Regions from separate parts of the Solibacillus sp. GQ1 genome, predicted to be linked through region 2. Evidence: predicted binding sites of a transcription regulator. Region 2 holds the regulator's gene; the other holds the start of a gene.

Region 1 (11,458 bases), 350 kb from region 2:
AGGGTTCTATCCACTTGGTTCATGTACGATGAAGTACAATCCGAAAGTCAATGAAACAGTTGCACGTTACGCTGGTTTTGCCCATGTTCACCCATTACAGGATGAGTCGACAGTACAAGGTGCAATGGAATTATTATATGATCTGCAGACATCACTTCAGGAAATTACGGGTATGGATGAAGTAACATTACAACCGGCAGCAGGCGCACATGGTGAATGGACAGCATTAATGATGATCCGTGCATTCCATGAGGCAAATGGTGAAGGTCACCGTAACAAAGTAATCGTACCGGACTCAGCTCACGGTACAAACCCGGCTTCTGCTACAGTGGCTGGTTTTGAAACAATTACAATCAGATCTGGTGAAGACGGCTTAGTTGATCTGGAAGATTTACGCCGTGTTGTCGGTCCTGATACAGCAGCGCTTATGCTGACAAACCCGAACACTTTAGGCTTATTCGAAGAAAACATTTTAGAAATGGCTGAAATCGTGCACGGTGTCGGCGGTAAAGTTTATTATGACGGCGCGAACTTAAACGCTGTTATGAGTAAAGCACGTCCTGGCGACATGGGCTTTGACTGTGTTCACTTAAACTTACACAAAACATTTACAGGTCCACACGGTGGCGGTGGTCCGGGTTCAGGTCCAGTAGGGGTAAAAGCAGATTTAATCCCATTCCTGCCTAAACCAGTATTAGTGAAAAAAGAAGATGGTACATTCCACTTCGATTACAACCGTCCACAATCAATCGGTCGTGTGAAACCTTACTACGGAAACTTCGGCATTAATGTCCGTGCATATACGTATATCCGTTCAATGGGTCCAGATGGCTTAAAGGCTGTAACAGAATATGCTGTATTAAATGCAAACTATATGATGCGCCGCTTGGAAGAGCACTTTGATTTACCATACGACCGTCACTGTAAGCATGAATTCGTGCTATCAGGCCGTCGTCAGAAAAAATTAGGTGTTCGTACATTGGATATCGCAAAACGCCTTCTTGACTTTGGCTACCATCCACCAACAGTATACTTCCCGTTAAACGTGGAAGAGGGTATTATGATCGAGCCAACAGAAACAGAATCAAAAGAAACATTGGATGCATTCTGTGATGCAATGATTCAAATTGCTCAAGAAACAATCGATAACCCAACGATCGTACAAGAAGCACCACATACTACGGTAATCAGCCGCTTAGATGAAACACGTGCTGCACGTACACCTGTATTACGTTATACAAAAAAAGAAGAAGTAACAATTTCATAAATTGTGACAAAAAGGTCAGAGCTGTTTTCTGACCTTTTTTCTATGAGAAAAGTTAGACTTCTTACGTGTGACTATATAATGGTAGAAACTACTGATAATCAGACAATTTCGATTCGTAGGGCCGGTGAATGAAAATTAAAAAGCCCTCTACAATGTAGAGAACTTTTAGAATTAGTTTTTCGATTTAACTTTGCCTGTCCAAGTTTTGAAACCGCCTTGTAATTGGAACAGTTGGCTATAGCCTTTTTTCTTTAATGTCAGCGCTGCTCGTGCACTACGACCAGAGTTTTGGCAGTAAAGGTATACAGGCAGATCCGGACGGATTTCTTTATGACGTGTATTAAGTTGCGTCATCGGAATGTTTCGAGCACCTAAAATGTGTCCCGCTTCAAATTCTTTAGGTTCGCGTAAATCGATTAATTGTGCTTTACGGTAGCCTTCAATAAATTGCTCCTGTGTTAAATTTGTTACGGATTTTTTTAAGCGCATAGAGTTGATTACTACGTAAGCAACGATTACTACTAAAATTACTAGTATCGTATATAAAATTGTCACTGCGATATTGCCCCTTTCTATCTGTACTATCTATTATAAGAGATGAACTAGAGTTAGTCGAGCGAGTTTGTTAAAATGAATTAGTGGAGGCGAGAAATTGTGAAAAAACAATGGTATTTTATAAATTCGGGCCCATGCAGCCCAGCCTATAATATGGCACTGGATGAAGCGTTGCTTGATTGGCATAGCCAAGGGGAAATTCCGCCGGTTATTCGTTTTTACGAGTGGAACCCTGCAACATTATCAATCGGTTATTTCCAGCAAGTACATAAAGATATTAATTTAGAAGCTGTAAAAAAGCAAAACTTAGGTTTCATCCGTAGACCTACAGGCGGACGTGCCGTTTTACATGACCAGGAGCTTACATATTCAGTGATAGTGACAGAGAGCTACCCAAATATGCCGGAAACCGTTACAGAGGCATATCGTGTCATTAGCGAAGGAATTTTACAAGGGTTCCGCCTTTTAGGACTGGATGCTTATTTTAGTGTGCCGGAGACGAAGGAACAACTGGATGATCTGAAGAAACCGAAAAGCGCGGTATGTTTTGATGCGCCAAGCTGGTATGAGCTAGTTGTTGAAGGGAAAAAAGTAGCCGGCAGTGCGCAAACACGTCAAAAAGGTGTAATTTTGCAGCATGGCGCTATTTTACTTGATCTGAATGAAGAACTGCTGTTATCGGTATTTAATTTTGCTACAGCTGAAGCAAAAGAAAGAATGCGAAAAAAGTTGCCAGAAAAAGCAGTTGCGATGAATCAGTTTGTCGACACACCATTTACAATCGATCAATGTGTTGACGCGTTTTCTAAAGGGTTTGAAGTAGCTTTGGATATAGAACTAATTCCTTATGAATTAACAGAGCAGCAAACCCAATATGTAGAACAATTGATGGAAAATAAATATTTAACAGATGAATGGAATTTCAAAAAATAGATTGCGAACGTGTGTTTTTATTTTTTGTAAAAAAATTTTTATACCCGAAACGTTGATATAGATGGATTTAACAAAAAGAAAAAAAAATCAACCCCTTGTTTGAAAAAAAGATTTATTGTAATCTTTTTTAAGTGTAATTATATAACCCAACATATAGAATGATATTTAAGAAATTAGCACAATATATGGTATAAAATGTGTTTAGTTTACATTCGTGAAGGGAAACTTAAAATTATTAAATCGTCCAAAGGGGGGCTTACGCGGTGGCAAGTGTTTTAGAGCAATCCATCCAAGTCAATCAGTTAAATCAAGATATTGAGCAATTTCCTCAAGTGCACCCGATTACACCGGACATGCATATTACGCATAAAGGTGTATCACGTCTTGTTATGATTGACCGTTATTCTTTTAAAGATACGGAAAAGAAAACATTAAAAACAGGGGATTTTGTTGTTTTGACAGTGAAACAAGATCCGAAATTCCCGGCACGTGGACTTGGCATTATTCATTCGATTAATCCGGAAAAGAATACCGCTCTTATTAAAATTGATGAAGATTACCGTCATGTATTGGAAGGCGAAGAACAAGAGACGGGTATTATTGAACGCTCATTGGATATTATTGAAAAGCCGCTCGAAATTTTTTATGAGCAAATTGCAAAACGTAATGCAACAGGTTTAGCTTCAGTTGAGAAAACAGAAGAAAAGCGCAAAGAATGGTTCGGAAAGTTTTACGAAGAGCTTGTGTCGATGAACTTTATCCCTGCAGGACGAGTAATTTACGGGGCAGGTTCAGAAACAGAAGTAACATTCTTCAACTGTTATGTAATGCCATTTGTAGCCGATTCCCGTGAAGGCATCAGTGATCACCGCAAGCAAGTAATGGAAATTATGAGCCGTGGTGGTGGTGTTGGTACGAACGGTTCGACACTTCGCCCGCGTAACACATTGGCGCGCGGTGTAAACGGTAAATCTAGCGGATCAGTAAGCTGGCTTGATGATATTGCCAAGCTGACACATCTTGTTGAGCAAGGTGGATCGAGACGCGGCGCTCAAATGATTATGCTGGCAGATTGGCATCCGGATATTGTGGAGTTTATCATTTCCAAAATGCAAAATCCGCGTATTCTGCGTTATCTGATCGAGAATACAGCAGATGAATCAATTATTCGTCTAGCAAAAGAAAAATTAAGATTCAAGCCTTTAACACAGCAGGAAGATGCGATGTATCAAGGTATTGTGAACTATAAAAATATTGAAGGTTTCGGCGGATTTAACGAAGCGATTATTCGTGACGCTGAAACGAAGCTACGCGATGGTGGAACGTATTCAGTCCATAATCCGGATTTCCTGACAGGTGCGAACATCTCGGTTACATTAACGAAAGAGTTTATGGATGCTGTAGAAAACGATCAGGACTTCGAATTACGCTTCCCGGATGTAGAAAACTATACTCCGGCACAAATGCTGGATTACAACGAAAAGTGGCATGAAGTTGGCGATGTTCGCGAATGGGAGAAACTTGGTTATCCAGTTCGTACGTATCGTACAATCAAAGCAAAAGAACTTTGGAATTTAATCAATGTCTGCGCAACATATGCGGCAGAACCTGGTATCTTCTTCATTGATAACGCAAACGACATGACAAACGCAAAAGCGTACGGTCAGAAAGTTGTTGCGACAAATCCGTGCGGAGAACAACCACTCGCACCATATTCTGTTTGTAACTTGGCTGCTGTTAACTTGGCGAAGTTTGCAAACAAAGAAACGAAAACAGTTGATTTTGATGCGTTACGCAAAACGGTAAAAGTTGGCGTACGTATGCAGGATAATGTAATTGATGCAACACCGTACTTCCTGGAAGAAAACAAAAAGCAGGCACTAGGTGAACGCCGAGTTGGTCTTGGTGTAATGGGTCTTGCCGATTTGTTGATTTACTGTGAGAAAGAGTACGGTTCTGAAGAGGGCAATACACTAGTTGATGAAATCTTCAAAACGATTGCGGTTGCAGCGTATGAAGAGTCGGTTGAACTGGCAACAGAGCGCGGCAGCTTCCCGTTCCTTGAAGGACAAACAGAAGCTGAAACAGCACGTTTACGTGAAGCATTCATTAACACAGGCTTCATGAAAAAAATGCCGCAGCATATTCGCGAAAATATTGTGGCAAACGGTATTCGTAACTCGCATTTATTGACGGTTGCACCTACGGGATCTACAGGTACAATGGTCGGAGTTGCAACAGGGCTTGAACCTTACTTCAGCTTCACTTACTACCGTTCAGGTCGTCTTGGGAAGTTTATTGAAGTAAAAGCTGAAATTGTAAAAGAGTATTTAGATGCGAACCCGGGTGTGGATGAAAATAATTTACCGGACTGGTTCAAATCATCAATGGAGCTTTCTGCTGAAGCACATGCAGATGTTCAATGCATCATTCAAAACTGGATTGATTCATCCATTTCAAAAACAGTAAACGCACCAAAAGGCTATGGAGTAGAGCAAGTACAAAAAGTGTACGAGCGTTTATACCGCGGCGGTGCGAAAGGCGGTACCGTGTATGTCGATGGATCTCGTGATACACAAGTACTGACTTTAAAAGCTGAAGAAGCCAATTCGGATGAGCAATTAGAGTTTGAAGAATTAAAACAAACAGAAGACCAAGTGAAACGTCAAGTAGTGTTAGTGGATACAATTAAGCCGTTAACAGATACAGATGTGACAATTGGTTCGGAAGTTGGCAATACATGCCCGGTTTGCCGTCAAGGTACGGTAGAAGAAATGGGTGGCTGCAACACATGTACAAACTGTGGTGCACAGCTGAAATGCGGTTTATAAAATAAAGAAAACGCAACTCATATAATATGGGTTGCGTTTTTGCTTTTTAAAGTAAGACTTATCTTTTTAAAAATGTAATCGGCCGGTAGCAGGACTTACTAATGGCCATGCGCGAACATCGATTTTTTTAGAAAAATGCAGAATCGGCTGATCGTTTTCCACAATAATCCCTTGTTTGGACAGAGTTGTATTAAGGGTGATTTCACCTTCTGCTTCCTGTAAAATCCATGGGTGGTGCAAAATATCACAGCGTACCGGGACACCTGAAGTATTTAATGTGTAGAAACAGTAACGCTCGGTAATCCATTCCTCAAAGGTCCCTTTTATCGCAAGGAACGGTTCAGAAACGGGTTTATAACGGGCTGCGAAAACTATGTCTGATTGATCGCGTCTTTTACTTTCAAACAATACTGTATCGCCAAAGTTTTTAATATCCATCTTAGCGTAATGATACGGTAAATGGAAAAATGTCCTGGCCCCTTTTACAGCCGGCCAATTATCCGCATCCAAACTGAAAAAGTATACGCCCGGTTTTCCGTCAATCGTTACATAGGTGCGCACATTAAGTTCCGGAAATTCGTCGGTACCTGGAACTGGGGGCAATCCCCGAAGTCTCACACCAGACATGCGAAACGGAACAACCCCAACCCAGCACACACCGTCGTACGTATCCAGTTCCAACGCATTTGGAACTAACTTCCGCAAAACCTCGTATTTAACCGGATAATGGGCGAATAATAAATCACTCCACGTTTGTTTCATCCCCCAAGGCAAATTAGGCAGCGGCCAAGGACGATGACTGTCATCCCATTTGTTCTCTTGTATGTATAGGAGTTCCACCATAGTTCGTCACTTCCTTCACATCTATCATATTTTATATAAATCCTTTTGAAAAGGATTAAAAACGTTCGCGGATTTGCTTTTTCCTCATCCATTGGGTAGCAACCCATTTCTCGCCTCGTATTACTGGCTCACCGCTATGTAGGGTAAGTTCATTTAATTTTTGATCGTTGTAGAAATATTCAAAGTAAATCGCTGAACCCCTCTCCGGTACAGTTAGGATACCCAGATTAGGAAACGTTGTAACGCCTCCTTCTTCAACATTATTTAAGTAGACTACTAACGTGCTAATGCGATTATTACTGCTTGAAGGGTGATTTGGACCGAAAAAATCAAAGTGTGCCTTAAATTCCTGACCGGGTTCGTAATGTAAAACTTGTAGACCCTCGGCATGTTCGATTGGAAGATGCATCAGGCTGCTAATCCGTTTTTCGATTTCTGAAATAAGCGGATTTTCATTTTCCTCAAAAAACATACCACTGCTCGTACGAATCGGACTTACTTCTTTTTTTGCTAATTTGGATCTTTCCAAACGCGAAGAAGCACAATCGATTATATTCTGACATTCTTCATCACTTAAAACATTCGAAAACTTTACAATGAGCGGCTCTTCATGAAGAACTTCTCCTGTTATCGTACGGTTGTCAATTGAATAAACAGATTGAATAGGTAAAATCGAAATTTCTGTTGTCATATGTTATATCCTTCCGCAATTCCTTCAAAGTTAGTACAAAAACATTACTCTAACTCTTTTATGTAGGTTAAGAATGTATTTCTACTCCAATACATATTATACCATTTAATTGAATTTAATGGTATTTAAGTGATGGATTAATAATAAAAAAAATTGGTGGCTGATTCCTAAGTGCTAGTATTTGGGGAATTCAACTAGCATTTAAGGAGGATAAGAAAAAGTTATGGATTTACATAAATAACCTATCATTTTGTTTATGTCATATTTGAAGTAAGATAATGGTAGAAGAGGAAGCTATGGAGGAGGAAAGCGAATGATTATTGGATTACACCATGCACAAATAACAATTCCCCAAGGTACGGAGGAAGCAGGGAAAGATTTTTATTGCAAAATTTTAGGTTTAAATGAAATTTCAAAACCTTCTGTACTGAAGGGGCGAGGAGGATTTTGGCTGCAAGTAGGAAGCCGGGAAGTACACGTAGGGACAGAAGATGGCTTTAATCGGCTTACAACTAAAGCGCACCTCGCCTACGAAGTTGAGGATATTACCTATTGGAGAGAAGTATTGATGGAAAATGAAATTGAGATTTTGGACTCCGTACCCATTCCTAATTATGAACGTTTTGAGTTTAGAGACCCTTTTGGAAATAGAGTGGAGATGATTCAACCAGTTTAATCTATTCCAGTTTATTATTTTTATTCTCATCAGCTTTTGATAATAGCTCAATAATTTCTTTGTTCTGTGATCGTATATCTTTTAGGATTCTTTCAATTGCCAATGCGGTAAAGGTAATGATGATTAGTAGTGCGAAAATTAAAAAGCCCACAAAAATACCTCCATTCAAATTAGTATTACATCTATTATACTAATATTAAAAAGAATAGTTAATTATTTCTAAAAACCTCCACCTAAATAATGATGGTAAATTTACAGGAAATCGCGTATCATTGTAAGGTAGTTTTAAACTATCAGGTATATCCTGCAAATATATTGAATGATAGGTGAAAAAAATGAATTATCAAGTATTATTGTATTATCATTACACAACGATTGAAGATCCGGCTGCTTTTTCAGAAGAGCATTTAGCTGCATGTAAGGAAATTGGATTAAAAGGTCGTATTTTAGTTGCCCGTGAAGGGATTAACGGTACGGTTTCAGGTACTATTGAGCAAACACAAAGCTATATCGATATGATGGAAGCACATCCATTATTCAAAGGGATTGTTTTCAAAATTGATCCAGCAGAAGGCCATGCGTTCAAAAAAATGCATGTACGTCCACGTCCTGAGCTTGTGCACTTAGGCTTGGAAGAAGATGTGAACCCGCATGAATTAACAGGTCGCTATTTATCTCCGGAGCAATTCCTGGAAGAAATGCAAGATGAAAACACAGTCGTACTCGATGTACGAAACACATATGAATATGATGTCGGTCACTTCCGCGGAGCAATTCGTCCAGAAGTAAAGAATTTCCGTGATACACCGCAATGGGTACGTGAAAACCGTGAATTATTCGAAGGTAAAAATGTATTAACATATTGTACAGGCGGAATCCGCTGTGAGAAATTCTCAGGTTGGATGAAGCGAGAAGGTTTCGGTGATGTTGGTCAATTACATGGCGGCGTTGCAACATACGGTAAAGATCCGGTTGCTAAAGGTCAGCTATGGGATGGTCAAATGTACGTATTCGATGAGCGTCTGACAGTGCCAATCAACCAGGTAGAACACGTGATTGTTGGACGTGACCACTTTGATGGAACACCATGTGAACGCTATATTAATTGTGCTAACCCTGAATGTAATGAGCAAATCATTGCATCAGAGGAAAACGAAGCGAAGCATTTAGGTGGCTGTACAATCGAATGTACAAAACATGAACGCAATCGTTATATCGTCCGTCATAACCTAACGGAAGAGCAAGTACAGCAAGCGATTGAATTATTAGAAGCTGAAGCTACAGTATAATAGATTTTAAATGCATCTCTTTATAGGGATGCATTTTTCTTTTTTGTAAACAAAACACCCTTTTGTAAATGTAATGTAAATAGATTTTTCTAAATATTCATTGCAAATTGTCTGTTTTCTGTATTTCTTACATTGTTCAATAAAGATTTGAACATAATATCGACATATTTCCTTTTCCTTTATAAATTAATTATTTAATTCCTCATAATAATTCCCTCTAACTTGTTAAAAAATCTCATAAATATTTACAATTCAGCCCTATTATTTTAAATTTTCAGATTTAATTGAATGATTTTACATAATAAAAAGACCGTTTCTTCATAATTTACATAAGGTTTACATGTTTAATACATGATATTAATTTTATGAATGTATTGTTAAAGCAGGTAGAAAACATTCATGTTGATGGAGGATTGAAGTATGTTGAAAAAAACACGTTACTTCATTGGGTTAACAATTCTAATGGTAGTATTAGCAGCTTGCAGTAATGAAGATTCTACGGAGTCCTCTTCTGGCGGAGACTTAGTAACGATTTCAGGTTCTACATCAGTTGGACCTTTAGCAGAGAAATTAGCAGCAAAATATGAAGAAACAGAAGACGTTAAAATTGAAATAAATCAAATCGGTTCATCAGCAGGGATTACAAATGCGATCAACGATGTCTCGCAAATCGGGATGTCGTCTCGTGATCTGAAGCAGGAAGAAATCGAATCCGGTATTCAAGAGTTGGTTATTGCTTATGACGGGATTGTAGTTGTTGCACATCCATCAAACCCAGTTAAGGATTTAACGATGGAACAAGTAAAACAAATCTTCACAGGGGAAATCACTAACTGGAAAGAAGTTGGCGGAAAAGATATGGAAATCGTCGTTGTTTCACGTGAGGACGGATCTGGTTCACGTGATGCATTCCAGGAAATCGTCGGCTATGAATCTGGACAACTGATTCGTAATGCAATCGTAGCAAGCGGAAACGGAAATATTAAAACAACGGTTGCGATGAACAAACATGCGATAGGATTCATCTCATTCGAATATATCGATGAAACAGTTTCAGCGATGGACATTAATGGCGTTAAGGCAGAAGCGGGCAATGTATTGGATGGCAACTATAAATTATCTCGTCCATTCCTATTTGTTTATAAAGAGAGCGTTCCGGAAGCAGCATCAAAGTTTATGGAATTCATTTTAACTGCTGATGGACAAAAGATTGTGGAAGAAGCAGGAGCGATTCCATTAACGAAATAATTAGTGCTGGAGGATAAATTTGTGAACACACAAAACAGAAACGAAGTAGAACAGCAAATAAGCAAAGGCAATAAGCGAAAATACTTTTTAGAAAGCTTATCATCGAAACTATTTTTAGCATGTGCGCTTCTTTCAGTAGTGAGCTTACTACTAATTGTAGGATTCGTATTTTATAAAGGGGCAAACCCATTCGTAACAGGCGGCTATAGCTTCTTCGACTTCCTTTTTGGCAGTGATTGGGTACCATCAGAAGATAAATTCGGTATTTTCCCGATGATTGTTGCATCGATTTACGCAACGATCGGAGCACTTGTAATCGGGGTACCAATCGGATTATTAACAGCGATATTCTTGGCGGAGATTGCACCGAAATCCGTAGCTAAAATCGTATCTCCGGCAATTCAGCTATTGGCCGGTATTCCATCAGTATTATACGGGGTATTCGGTTTAGCGATTATCGTTCCATTTTTACAGGACAATCTTGGATTAGCACGCGGACAAAGTTTAATCGCGGTCATTTTAGTATTGGCGATTATGATGTTACCGACAATTGTAACAGTTGCTGAAACAGCGATTCGTGCAGTGCCGAAAACATATCGAGAAGGTTCACTTGCTTTAGGTGTTTCCCAAATCGGGACAATCTTTAAAGTTGTTGTACCGGCTGCGAAGTCAGGTATTATGGCAGCAATCGTTCTTGGATTAGGCCGTGCATTGGGTGAAACGATGGCCGTGATTTTAGTTGCAGGTAACTCACTGATTATCCCGACAAGCCTGACAGACAGTGTACGTCCATTGACGACAAATATTGCACTTGAAATGGGCTATGCAGCAGGAACACATCAGGAAATGCTGTTTGCAACAGGGATTGTGTTATTCTCATTCATCTTAATTTTAAACTTTGTATTAGCACGTATTACAGCGAAGGGAGCTCAGTAACATGCGACAATTTAAAGATAATATGTTTCGCGGCTTACTTTGGGGTTCCGCATTCGTATCAGTAGCCGTATTAGTTGTAATCGTTGGCTATATTTTCTATAAAGGTTTTTCATATATCAGTTTTGATTTCATATTCGGTGATTATTCGCCAACAGGTGGCGGCGGAATATTCCCGATGATCGTTACAAC
Region 2 (11,458 bases):
GAAAGCGTTTAGCTGAGAGTTATCCTAATTTCTTTTTTTTAGAAACTACTTCAGGTGAGTTAGGGCAACTTGATCTATCCTCACTACCCTATCCGTTAATCTTTAAGCCGACAGTCGGTTACTCAAGTGTTGGGGTTTACAGGGTAGAGAATCCACAAGAATTCCAAAGTATAATCGATAAAATGGAAGAGACGATGGAACAATCGAGTGAAGACGATTCAAAGGATGTTTTGGGTAGCGAAACCTTTATCGTTGAAAGTTATATTGAGGGGCAGGAATTTGCAATCGATCTTTTCTACGATGAAAAGAATGATCCGGTTGTGCTCAATTTATTTGCACGTATGTTCAAAGACGAAAAAGATATGAGTGATCGTATTTATTATACGAGCAAGCAAGTGCTGCAAAATTACTTAGCTCCGATTACCGAGTATCTGCAAGGACTTGGGGAGATCTTCAATTTACGGAAAATGCCGCTGCATGTAGAACTGCGCATGGATGATGAAGGAACAATTATACCAATTGAAGTGAATCCATTACGCTTTGCTGGTGCAGGTACGACCGAATTAGGAAGTTTTGCATATGGGGTTAACTCGTACGACTATTTCTTCGAACAGAAAAAACCGGATTGGGCTGCCTTAATAAACGCAATGGACAATAAAATTTACAGCTTTACTTGTGCCGAGTTTGAAGGTGAGATAAAGATTGATGACGGGCTTGTGATACACCATGAATTATTGCAGAAACAATTCCACCATATTTTAGAATATCGTCATATTCCGTACGGTCAGGGTGCGACGTTTGCTGTCATTTTCTTTAGCAGTGAATCGTTGGCCCAAAATGACCATATCTTATCGTTGGACTTTATGGAATATGTAGAAAAAGAAGAAAAGTTGTATGTGAAAAATTAAATTTGGGGGGAAGCTTGGTTAAAACAATTTCATAATTGTTTTAAAGAGCAATGTAAATGTTAAAAAAATTTAATTCAGTAAAAACCAAGATTTTATTAGGAATTTTAGTTCCAATTATTTTATTAAGTGTTGTTTTTAGTTCGATTCTATTTTTGGTTTCCAGCAACTTAATTAATAACCAGATCATTCCGCAGCACAACCAAAACTTATTGTTGAGTATGGAAAAATTCAGTACGCTTTTTGACGCGGATATAGTGAATGATGCTAAGAAAAACAAGGCTTCATATGAAAAATTACTGGAAGCCACAACCGATTTCCAAAATGATTTTGATTTGGAAAATGCCTATATTATGAGTAAAGTCGATGGAGAGGAAGTTATTCTGGTATTGGGGAATTCGGAAGATTACCTGACACCGCTTGCTTTTACAGAAGAACAGACAGCGGCACTTTCCACAACGGAAACAGTGGCGAGCGATATCTATGAAGATGATTATGGAAAACACCAATCAACCTTTCTTCAAATTCCTGGGACGGATTCTGTTCTGGGATTGGATGCGGATGCGGATTTTATTGATGAATTGAATAGATTGTTAATTATAATTATAGTTGCTTCACTGCTTGTTGCATTGATTATAGGCTCAATTATAGCGGTTATGGTTTCAAAAAAAATTGTGAATCCTTTAAATCAGCTTTTAAACCACACTGAAATTGTGGCACAGGGTGATTTATCAAAACAATTGGAAGTATACAGTGATGACGAAATCGGGCGTTTAACAACTAGCTTCTCGGATATGCAAACGCAATTGAGAGAGACTATCTACCATGTAACCGACACATCCGACCATGTTGAGGAAGGTTCTTCGATATTAAAAGAGACGGTAGAACAGTTAACAATTACATCGAATCAGGTATCGGGCGCGATACAGGAAATTGCTTCTAGCACTGAGCTAATTACAGAAGGCGCTGTACAAAACCGGGTGGCAGTGGAACAGATCGCATTCAAAATTGAAGAAATTTCTAATGTTACGAAATTAGTGGCTCAGGAGGCGATAGATACCAATACTGTCGCAACACAAGGAATAGAAGTTATTCATAAGTCTGTTGCAGGAATCGAAACAATTAATGAAACGGCGAAAATGTCATTAATGAAAACAGAACAAATGAATAGCCGTTCTTTAGAAGTTGGTCAAATCACGAAAATTATTTCAAGTATTTCAGATCAAATCAACTTACTTGCTTTAAATGCGGCAATCGAAGCGGCAAGAGCTGGGGAATACGGGAAAGGTTTCGCAGTAGTAGCGGATGAAGTTCGTTCATTGGCAGAACAATCGGCGAATTCGGCGAGTGATATTACGACATTGATTAATGAAATGCAAAAAGATTCAAATGAATCTGTTGTTGCAATTAATAATGTTGTAACGAAAATCGAGCAGGAAAGCGTGACGATCTACTCGGCTGTTGAAACATTTAATACAATTTCTAAATTAGTGGATAATATGAAAAATGAAATTCAAAATGTAACAGATGCATTCCAAGGAATCGCAACGGACTCTAATCGGGTACTTGAAACAACGGATATAACGGTTCACTCATTGGAAGAAACCAATGAGCATTCTCAAAGTATTGCTGCATCAATAGAAGAACAGACAGCATCGACTGAAGAAATGCTGAGCATCGCACACGAATTGAATGAAATGATTATTAAGTTAAAAGGACAAATTAATCACTTCAAAATATAAAGAATTTTTTAGTTGTATAAATAACTTCTAAACTAATATGAACTTAATTCAATGATGGAAAAATCCAGATTATGCTATATTGCATTCCTCTGGATTTTTTCTTTTTAGGCGTGGAATACATGTTGCGGAAAGTTTCTGTTTACATGGATTTTAAGATAGAGTTAGATATGAGTCATTGCGATTAAAGGGTATTGCCTGCTGATGTTTAAGTCCTTGGTAGGGACAGTCGCTTTGCGTCCGGCTTAATTGTGGTGAATAAGAATTTTATTGTAGAAGAATTTGCGTTTATGTTGGCAATTCATCGCAATAATCGCTAAAGTAGAAGGAGAACATACAATCGTAACTTAACTTCTTTCGGTGCGTTTTGAATACACGCCAGAAGTTGATGCCTCCGGGTGGAGCAACAGATTCGGCAAAGAGTATTTAAAAGAAATTCAGGTTAAAAGCGTTGGATGACTGATTCGTATCCTGTGAACCTGACTCGAATCCGGGTGTAATCACACCGAGGTGAAATTGATTAATGGAGGAACGCGCATGACAAAACAAAAATTGCTTTTACTAGATGGAAACTCATTGGCTTATCGTGCCTTTTTTGCATTGCCGCTGCTTACAAATGACAGTGGGATTCATACAAATGCGACATATGGTTTTACGACGATGCTGCAAAAAATTATCGGTGAGGAAAATCCGACACAAATGCTTGTTGCTTTCGATGCCGGGAAAACGACTTTTCGTCATGAGTCGTTCGGTGAATATAAAGGGGGACGTCAAAAAACTCCGCCAGAGCTTTCCGAACAATTCCCATATATTCGAAAACTGATTGATGCATACAACATTAAACGCTATGAACTGGAAATGTACGAAGCAGATGACATTATCGGAACGTTAGCAAAACAGGCTGCTGGACAAGGGATCGAAGTAATCGTTGTTTCGGGAGATAAAGATTTAACGCAGCTCGCAACTGAGGATGTCACAGTCTATATTACCCGTAAAGGGATTACCGATATTGAAAAATATACACCGGCACATATTGAAGAAAAGTATGGACTGACACCGGAGCAAATTATCGATATGAAAGGGCTTATGGGTGATCAATCCGATAATATTCCGGGAGTTCCAGGCGTTGGTGAAAAAACAGCGATTAAATTATTGAAGGAACACGGGACGATTGAAAAATTATATGAAGCGATGGATTCATTGAAAGCTTCGAAAATGAAAGAAAAGCTGGTAGACAATGAAGAAATGGCTCACTTATCAAAAAAGCTTGCGACAATTCATACAGATGCACCACTAACAATTTCACTTGATGATTTAGCATATGCAGGTCCGGATGAGGAAGCACTTCTTAATGTATGGCAAGAGCTTGGCTTTAAATCTTTAATCGAAAAAAGTGATTTTGAAACAGTAGAAACAGAACAAGCTGAATTAGTATTTGAAAATGTACAGGCTATTACAGGCGACATGTTAAAAGAAACGATGGCAATCCACCTCGAGTTGGAAAATGAACATTACCATAGCTGTAATGCCCTCGGTTTAGCCTTGTCAGACGGAGAACGTACGGTTTACACAGCGATTGATAATGTAGTTGATAATGCGGACTTAAAAGCATGGATGCAAGATGAAACTAAGAAAAAGTATATTGTGGACAGTAAAGCAACACAAGCAATGCTCCATCGTTTAGGGATTGAGCTTAAAGGCGTGGAGTTTGACTTATTGTTAGCTTCGTACATTTTAAAGCCGTCGATATCAGGTGATGATGTGGCAACACTTGCAAAGGAATCCGGTTACCAGGATGTACAATCCAATGAAGCAATCTACGGAAAAGGGGCGAAGTGGGTTGTTCCAGGTGCGGATCATGTAGCTGAACATGTGAGCCGAAAAGCAGTAGCAGTTTGGAAGCTGCAGCCTTTATTAGAGCAAAAGCTGAAGGAAAATGAACAGTTTGAATTATACAAAGAGCTGGAGCTGCCGCTTGCACATATTTTAGGGAAAATGGAGAGCGAAGGGATAACTGTCAATATTGATACATTACGTCAAATGGGCGATGATTTGAAGGCAAAGCTTGAAGTAATGGAAGCGACAATTTATGAGCTGGCAGGCGAGAAATTCAATATTAATTCACCGAAACAGCTTGGTGTTATCTTATTTGATAAATTAGGCTTACCTGTCATTAAAAAGACAAAGACAGGATATTCAACAGCAGCCGATGTACTGGAGAAGTTACAGTCCGAGCATGACATTGTGAAGCATATTCTTGAGTACCGAACGCTTGCGAAACTGCAGTCAACATATATTGAAGGTTTAATAAAAGAAGTGCATAAAGAAGATTCAAAAGTGCATACCCGATTCCAGCAGGCATTAACTTCAACTGGGCGTTTAAGCTCAACAAACCCGAATTTACAAAATATCCCGATTCGTTTAGAAGAAGGACGCAAAATTCGAAAAGCGTTTGTTCCGTCGAAAAAGGATTGGATTTTGTTTGCGGCGGATTATTCACAGATTGAGCTGCGCGTATTGGCTCATATGTGCGGGGATGATGCGCTTGTAGAGGCATTCCAGCAAGGGATGGACATCCATACGCGTACGGCAATGGATGTGTTTAATCTTGAAAATCCGAATGATGTGACAAGCTTAATGCGTCGCACAGCAAAAGCTGTAAACTTTGGTATTGTATATGGAATCAGTGATTATGGCTTATCACAAAGCCTTGATATTACACGTAAAGAAGCGGGGATTTTCATTGAAAACTACTTGCAAAGCTTCCCTGGTGTAAAAAACTATATGGATACAAGTATTGAAGAGGCAAAGAAAGCAGGTTTCGTTACAACGATTTTAAATCGCCGCCGCTACTTGCCGGACATCACAAGCTCGAACTTCAATTTAAGAAGTTTTGCTGAACGTACTGCGATGAACACACCGATCCAAGGAAGTGCCGCGGACATTATAAAAAAAGCAATGATTGATATGAATGCGCGCCTTGAACAAGAAGGACTACAGACAAAGCTATTATTGCAAGTACACGATGAACTGATTTTTGAAGCACCAAAAGAAGAAGTTGAAATTTTAGAACGTATCGTACCTGAAGTTATGGAAAATGCAATTAAGTTAAATGTGCCGTTAAAGGTTGAATTTTCATATGGTCCTACATGGTACGATGCGAAATAAGGAGTACCATTTATGCCAGAATTACCAGAAGTAGAAGGGGTCGTACGTGATTTACGGCCAATCGTAGAAGGGAAGACGATTGAATCTGTCTCTTTATCGGATGTCGTTTATACATCGCATGAGGCAGGTAAACAGGCGATTGTAAAAAACGCAAAGCCTTCTCAATTTGAATTATTAGTACGCGATATGACAATCGAGAAATTGGAGCGCAGATCAAAATATATATTCTTTCATCTAAAGAAAAATGATGAACGTTTTATTTTAGTGAATCATTTAGGGATGAGTGGCGCATGGTTTGTTGTGAATGATGTGGTGGAGATAACGGAAGGAAAATTCCGTAAGCATATCCATGCGATATTTACATTGGCAAGCGGAGAATTGCTTGTCTATGCTGATATCCGCCGTTTTGGTGAATTGCGCTTTATTAAAGAAATCGCCGATCATCCGCCATTGTTAAAAATGGCACCGGAGCCTTTTGATGAAATCGCCTGTGATTTTTTCCTCATGCAAAGTGAAAAATCCAAATTCGCAAAAAAACCGATTAAAGAGGTCATCATGGATGGTCAGGTGATTTCGGGTTGCGGCAATATTTATGCCACCGAAGCATTGTTCAAAATGCTTATTCATCCGGGGAAAACAACGGGTGAGTTAAGTCGTGAGCAAAAGACAAAACTCTTTCATGTAATTTGTGACGTATTGCAGGAAAGCATTGATTCGGGCGGATCGACAATTTCAGACTACCGGAGTATTAATGGTGGTGCAGGAACAATGCAGCATCGACTGAAAATGTATGGGAAAAAGCAATGTGTTGTATGTGAAACAAATACAGAATCTCTCGTTATCGCGGGTAGAACATCAACATATTGTCCGCAATGTCAAAAGTAAAGGGGAATTGCTGTGATTATAGGTTTAACTGGTAGTATTGCCAGCGGAAAGAGCACAGTTGCAAAAATGATTAAGTCATACGGATTGCCGATTGTTGATGCAGATGTAGTAGCACGACAAGTAGTCGAGCCTGGTACGCCGACATTGAAAAAAATTGCAGAAGCATTTGGACCGGAAGTCATTGCACAAGATGGTTCAATGGATCGTGTAAAAGTGGGAAGTATTATTTTTCATAATGAGGAAATGCGGCAAACTTTAAATGGCATCATACATCCGGCTATTCGTGAAGAAATGCTGCGTCAGCGTGATGAATTTATCTCGTTTGGTGAAAAAAATGTTTTCATGGATATTCCGCTGCTATTCGAAAGTAAGCTGGAACATTTCGTAGAAAAAATTATTGTAGTTTCTGTAAATAAAGAAGTGCAGCTACAGCGCTTAATGGAACGAAATGGCTTTACGGAAGAAGAAGCAAATGCCCGTATAGCGACACAGATTCCGGTCAAAGAAAAGGAACAGTTAGCTGATGCAGTTATTCATAATAATGGCACGCTGGAAGATACAGCAATTCAGCTTCAAAATATTTTGTATGAGTGGAACGTCCTGAAGTAAAATAAAACCTCAACTAATTTTATTAAAAGTTGGTTGAGGTTTTTATTTTGAGGGTATGTATTATCTGAAAATAACAAATTTAATTAAGCGGATTAAATATGTTCAACTTTTTATAATATGTGTTATACTAATCAACGAATAAATAAAACGAATGAATCGTACTTTTAGGAGGATTTAAATAATATGACAGTTTCTATTGCAATTAATGGTTTTGGCCGCATTGGTCGTATGGTGTTCCGACAAGCAATGATGCGTGGTGACGTGAATATCGTAGCAGTGAACGCAAGCTATCCATCTGAAACGTTAGCACATTTAATTAAGTATGACACAAATCATGGTGTTTTCCCGGGAACTGTAGAAGCAGTCGAAGGTGCTTTAATTGTAAACGGCAAACGTGTTGAATTAGTTAGTGAACGTGATCCATTAAAATTACCATGGGCTCAAATGGGTGTAGATATCGTAATCGAAGCTACTGGTAAATTCAATGAACGTGAAAAAGCAGCAAAACATATTGAAGCTGGCGCGAAAAAAGTTATTTTAACTGCTCCTGGTAAAAATGAAGATATTACCGTTGTTTTAGGTGTAAATGACGATAAATTGGATTTATCAAAGCATGATGTCATTTCAAATGCATCTTGTACGACAAACTGTTTAGCTCCTGTAGCAAAAGTATTAAACGATGAGTTCGGTATTGTAAACGGTTTAATGACAACAGTTCACGCTTATACAAACGATCAAAACAACATCGATAACCCACACAAAGATTTACGTCGTGCGCGTAACTGCGGATCATCTATTATCCCGACTTCAACTGGTGCAGCAAAAGCATTGCGTCTTGTATTACCGGAATTGGATGGGAAAATCCACGGTATGGCATTACGTGTGCCAACACCAAACGTTTCTTTAGTTGATTTAGTTGTAGATGTAGAAAAAGACGTAACAGTAGAAGAAGTAAATGCAGCATTTAAAGAGGCAGCTGAAGGCAAAATGAACGGTATTTTAAACTTCTCTATGGAGCCATTAGTATCTTCTGACTACAATACAACAACATACTCATCTACTGTAGACGGTTTAACTACAATTGTATTAGGTGACCGTAAAGTAAAAGTCATCGCTTGGTATGATAATGAGTGGGGTTACTCTGCTCGCGTAGTAGACTTAACAAAGAAAATTGCAAATGAATTAGCAACAGTAAATGCATAATTTATTGCTTTATTAGTGTGATTAAACACTTTAAAAAGGCATAAATACGCGACCTAATAACACAGAAAGAACCTTTTGCAGAAAGTAAATCATTTTTGCAAAAGGCTTTTTCTATTGTGTGAAGCAACAATGCACTATATAATTGAATGACTTTCCATTGGAAAATTTCAACGCGCGTGAAGCACTATTTCAAGCGCGTTGTTTTTGTTATAATAGAATTAAACTAACTTTTAGGAGAAATTATTATATGAGATGTCCAGCTTGTCAATACAATGGGACACGCGTTGTAGACTCAAGACCTGTTGATGATAATAAAGAAATTCGCAGACGTCGTGAATGTGAATCATGTGCCTTTCGCTTTACGACATTTGAAAAAATTGAAGAAACACCGTTAATCGTTGTGAAAAAGGATGGTTCACGCGAGGAGTTTAGCCGTGAAAAAGTATTGCGTGGTCTAATACGCGCATGTGAAAAACGCCCGGTTGCATTAGATCAATTAGAAGAGATTGTTTTATCGATTGAAAAAGAATTGCGCCGATTAGGCAATGCTGAAGTACGTTCGGAAGATGTCGGGGAGATGGTAATGGACCGACTTGCGAAAATCGATGAAGTTGCCTATGTACGCTTCGCATCTGTTTATCGCCAATTTAAAGATATTACTGTATTTATCGAGGAACTGAAAGAAATTATGACCCGTCAGTCAAATGACAAATAAGTGTTAGGAGGGATAAATGGTAATGATGAATCAGCTAAATCCATATGACCATTGTGAAATTCATTGCCCTCAAACTATCACTAGTGAGCATCAGCTTGCATTGCAATTATGCTATCAGCCGATTATCGGTGTTGAAGCTACGGCACTATATTTAAAGTTATGGGTTGAAACACAACAACACGAAAAGGCAACTTGTTTTCATAGCAACCTGCTCGATTCATTAAGTTTTAAACCGAAGCAACTACTGCAAGCAAGAATCGTATTAGAAGCAATTGGTTTAGTGAAGTCATTTGAGAAGATGATGGATTCATATAAATCGATGAAGTATATTTTATATCCGCCATTGACTGGCCATGACTTCTTTGACGATTCGATTCTTTCTGTAGCGCTTTTACGGAAAATCGGGCGCGAACAGTATGAATCATTACGAAATAACTTATCGAAACATGATATTTCCTTACATGGCTATAAAGATGTCACATGCAGCTTTAATGATGCATTTGTTGCAATAACAGAAACTGAGCTAAAGCAAGTCATGCAGGAAAATACAGGTTCGGTAAATGAACGTTCAAAAATGTCGTACCCGTTTGAGTATGACTTATTTGATTTTAAAAGCTTCATGATGGGTATGAGCCAAAACTTAATCCCAAGTAAATTATTTACACTGGATATTAAGATTGCCATTGCTAAATTAGCGTTTATGTATAATTTCTCTGTGACGGATATGCAAAGAATAGTGTTATTGGCATGGGATACAGATGAAGGACTTACGAAAAAAGAGCTTGAAAAACGCTGTGAAGAGTACTACCAGCTGAACGTAGGTGTCGCAAAGCCGAAACTGATTAAAAAACAGGACATTTTCCGTTCGGTGGAAGTAATCAACTCTGCGCCTGCGAAAACACAGCAAAATATTAATGATAAAGAAGGTTTAATCGAGTATTTAGAAAAAACCTCACCGATTGAAGTTTTCCAAAAATTTAATGGTTATTTGCCTCCGGAATCTGTTGTAATGGAATTTAATTATTTCCTTAGAAAAGGGGTTTCTTACGGTACATTGAATGTTTTGATCCATTATATTTCAATGAATGACGAATTAAATTATAATAAAAACTTTATGAAGGTAGTCATGAATAACTGGCTTAAAAAAGGTGCAAAAACCGCTGAAAATACAATGGAAATTGCAAAGGTTGAACATAGCTACCGTGATCGTAAATCGAAAAACTTATCGCAAATTACGGTTACGAATAACGATTTGAATAAAGTTGAAGAAAATAATAACTCGAAAACCGATTCTCCTGATTCAGCGCTCGTTGATTTTAAAAATTCTACACCTTATCAGTATTTGCTGATTTTGACTCATGGTGAAGAACCATTTTCAGGGCATGTAAAAATAGCAGAATCGCTTTACAGTTCTTATGATATCCCGATAGAAGTGGCAAACGTCATCATTCGTCATGTGTGGGATTCGACAAAAGGCAACTTGCCGGAATCATTTGTAGAAGCATTGGCCTCTGAAATCCGGTACAATCAAATTAAAACGGCCGAACAAGCATTAGACTATATTGAAAAGCGAAATGAACGCAATCTTATTAAAGTTACAGAAGATTATTTAACGGTTGATGACCAGTCGATTCACTATGATAAAACGGTACCTTATTATTTCCTGAAATCACTGTATAAAGGGAAAAAACCGGTGAAATTTATTGTTGATTTAGCCGAGGAACTCGTATTGCAGCAAGGCCTCTCGGTAGGTGCAGTCAATGTGCTGATGGAATATGCCTATAATGAGAGCAATGGGAAACTAACGAAAAACTTTGTGCAGTCTATCGCCGGAAACTGGATGTTAAACCCTCCGGCAAACGCTTTAGAAGCTCTTCGTATTGTAGAAGAAAGCGATGGATCTCAGTTGAAGGCATCTAAAATTACGATGGATACACCGCTCGCATTTAAAGTTACCGTAAAAGATATGTCAAAATGGATTCCGGCTTTCGACGAAACATTGCCATATGATTTCATGAGAAATTTACTTAACGGTAAAGAACCGGTTGAAATGTTAGTGAAGCAAGTGGATGATCTTGTATTAAAACATGGCATTAAAGTCGGAGTTGTCAATGCCATTCTTGAATTTATATTAACGAATAAAACGAGCCGTTTTGGACGTAATCAAATTCAGACACTTGCATTGAATATGCAGTTGAAAAACATCTTATTGGCTAAAGATGCACTTGCTTACA

What was found. Region 2 encodes NrdR, which represses ribonucleotide reductase genes. Its sites were predicted from a motif close to AACACNATATATNGTGTT; they were not measured.
Region 1: a site for NrdR is predicted at 2,931-2,948, ahead of AC6CH1_RS09990 (vitamin B12-dependent ribonucleotide reductase). Genes of this name have one in related genera too.

Annotation. Positions count from the first base shown of each region.
Region 1 is NZ_JCAXEX010000001.1:1,943,756-1,955,213, reverse strand. It holds gene gcvPB (aminomethyl-transferring glycine dehydrogenase subunit GcvPB) at 1-1,267, shown strand, start outside; gene AC6CH1_RS10000 (rhodanese-like domain-containing protein) at 1,439-1,822, opposite strand; gene AC6CH1_RS09995 (lipoate--protein ligase family protein) at 1,919-2,755, shown strand; gene AC6CH1_RS09990 (vitamin B12-dependent ribonucleotide reductase) at 3,019-5,586, shown strand; gene AC6CH1_RS09985 (YqjF family protein) at 5,653-6,429, opposite strand; gene AC6CH1_RS09980 (2OG-Fe(II) oxygenase) at 6,485-7,120, opposite strand; gene AC6CH1_RS09975 (VOC family protein) at 7,434-7,796, shown strand; gene AC6CH1_RS09970 (hypothetical protein) at 7,798-7,947, opposite strand; gene trhO (oxygen-dependent tRNA uridine(34) hydroxylase TrhO) at 8,132-9,085, shown strand; gene AC6CH1_RS09960 (phosphate ABC transporter substrate-binding protein) at 9,506-10,333, shown strand; gene pstC (phosphate ABC transporter permease subunit PstC) at 10,355-11,269, shown strand; gene pstA (phosphate ABC transporter permease PstA) at 11,271-11,458, shown strand, end outside.
Region 2 is NZ_JCAXEX010000001.1:2,291,394-2,302,851, reverse strand. It holds gene AC6CH1_RS11735 (ATP-grasp domain-containing protein) at 1-908, shown strand, start outside; gene AC6CH1_RS11730 (methyl-accepting chemotaxis protein) at 965-2,647, shown strand; gene polA (DNA polymerase I) at 3,182-5,812, shown strand; gene mutM (bifunctional DNA-formamidopyrimidine glycosylase/DNA-(apurinic or apyrimidinic site) lyase) at 5,825-6,697, shown strand; gene coaE (dephospho-CoA kinase) at 6,710-7,306, shown strand; gene AC6CH1_RS11710 (glyceraldehyde-3-phosphate dehydrogenase) at 7,490-8,509, shown strand; gene nrdR (transcriptional regulator NrdR) at 8,757-9,224, shown strand; gene AC6CH1_RS11700 (DnaD domain protein) at 9,247-11,458, shown strand, end outside.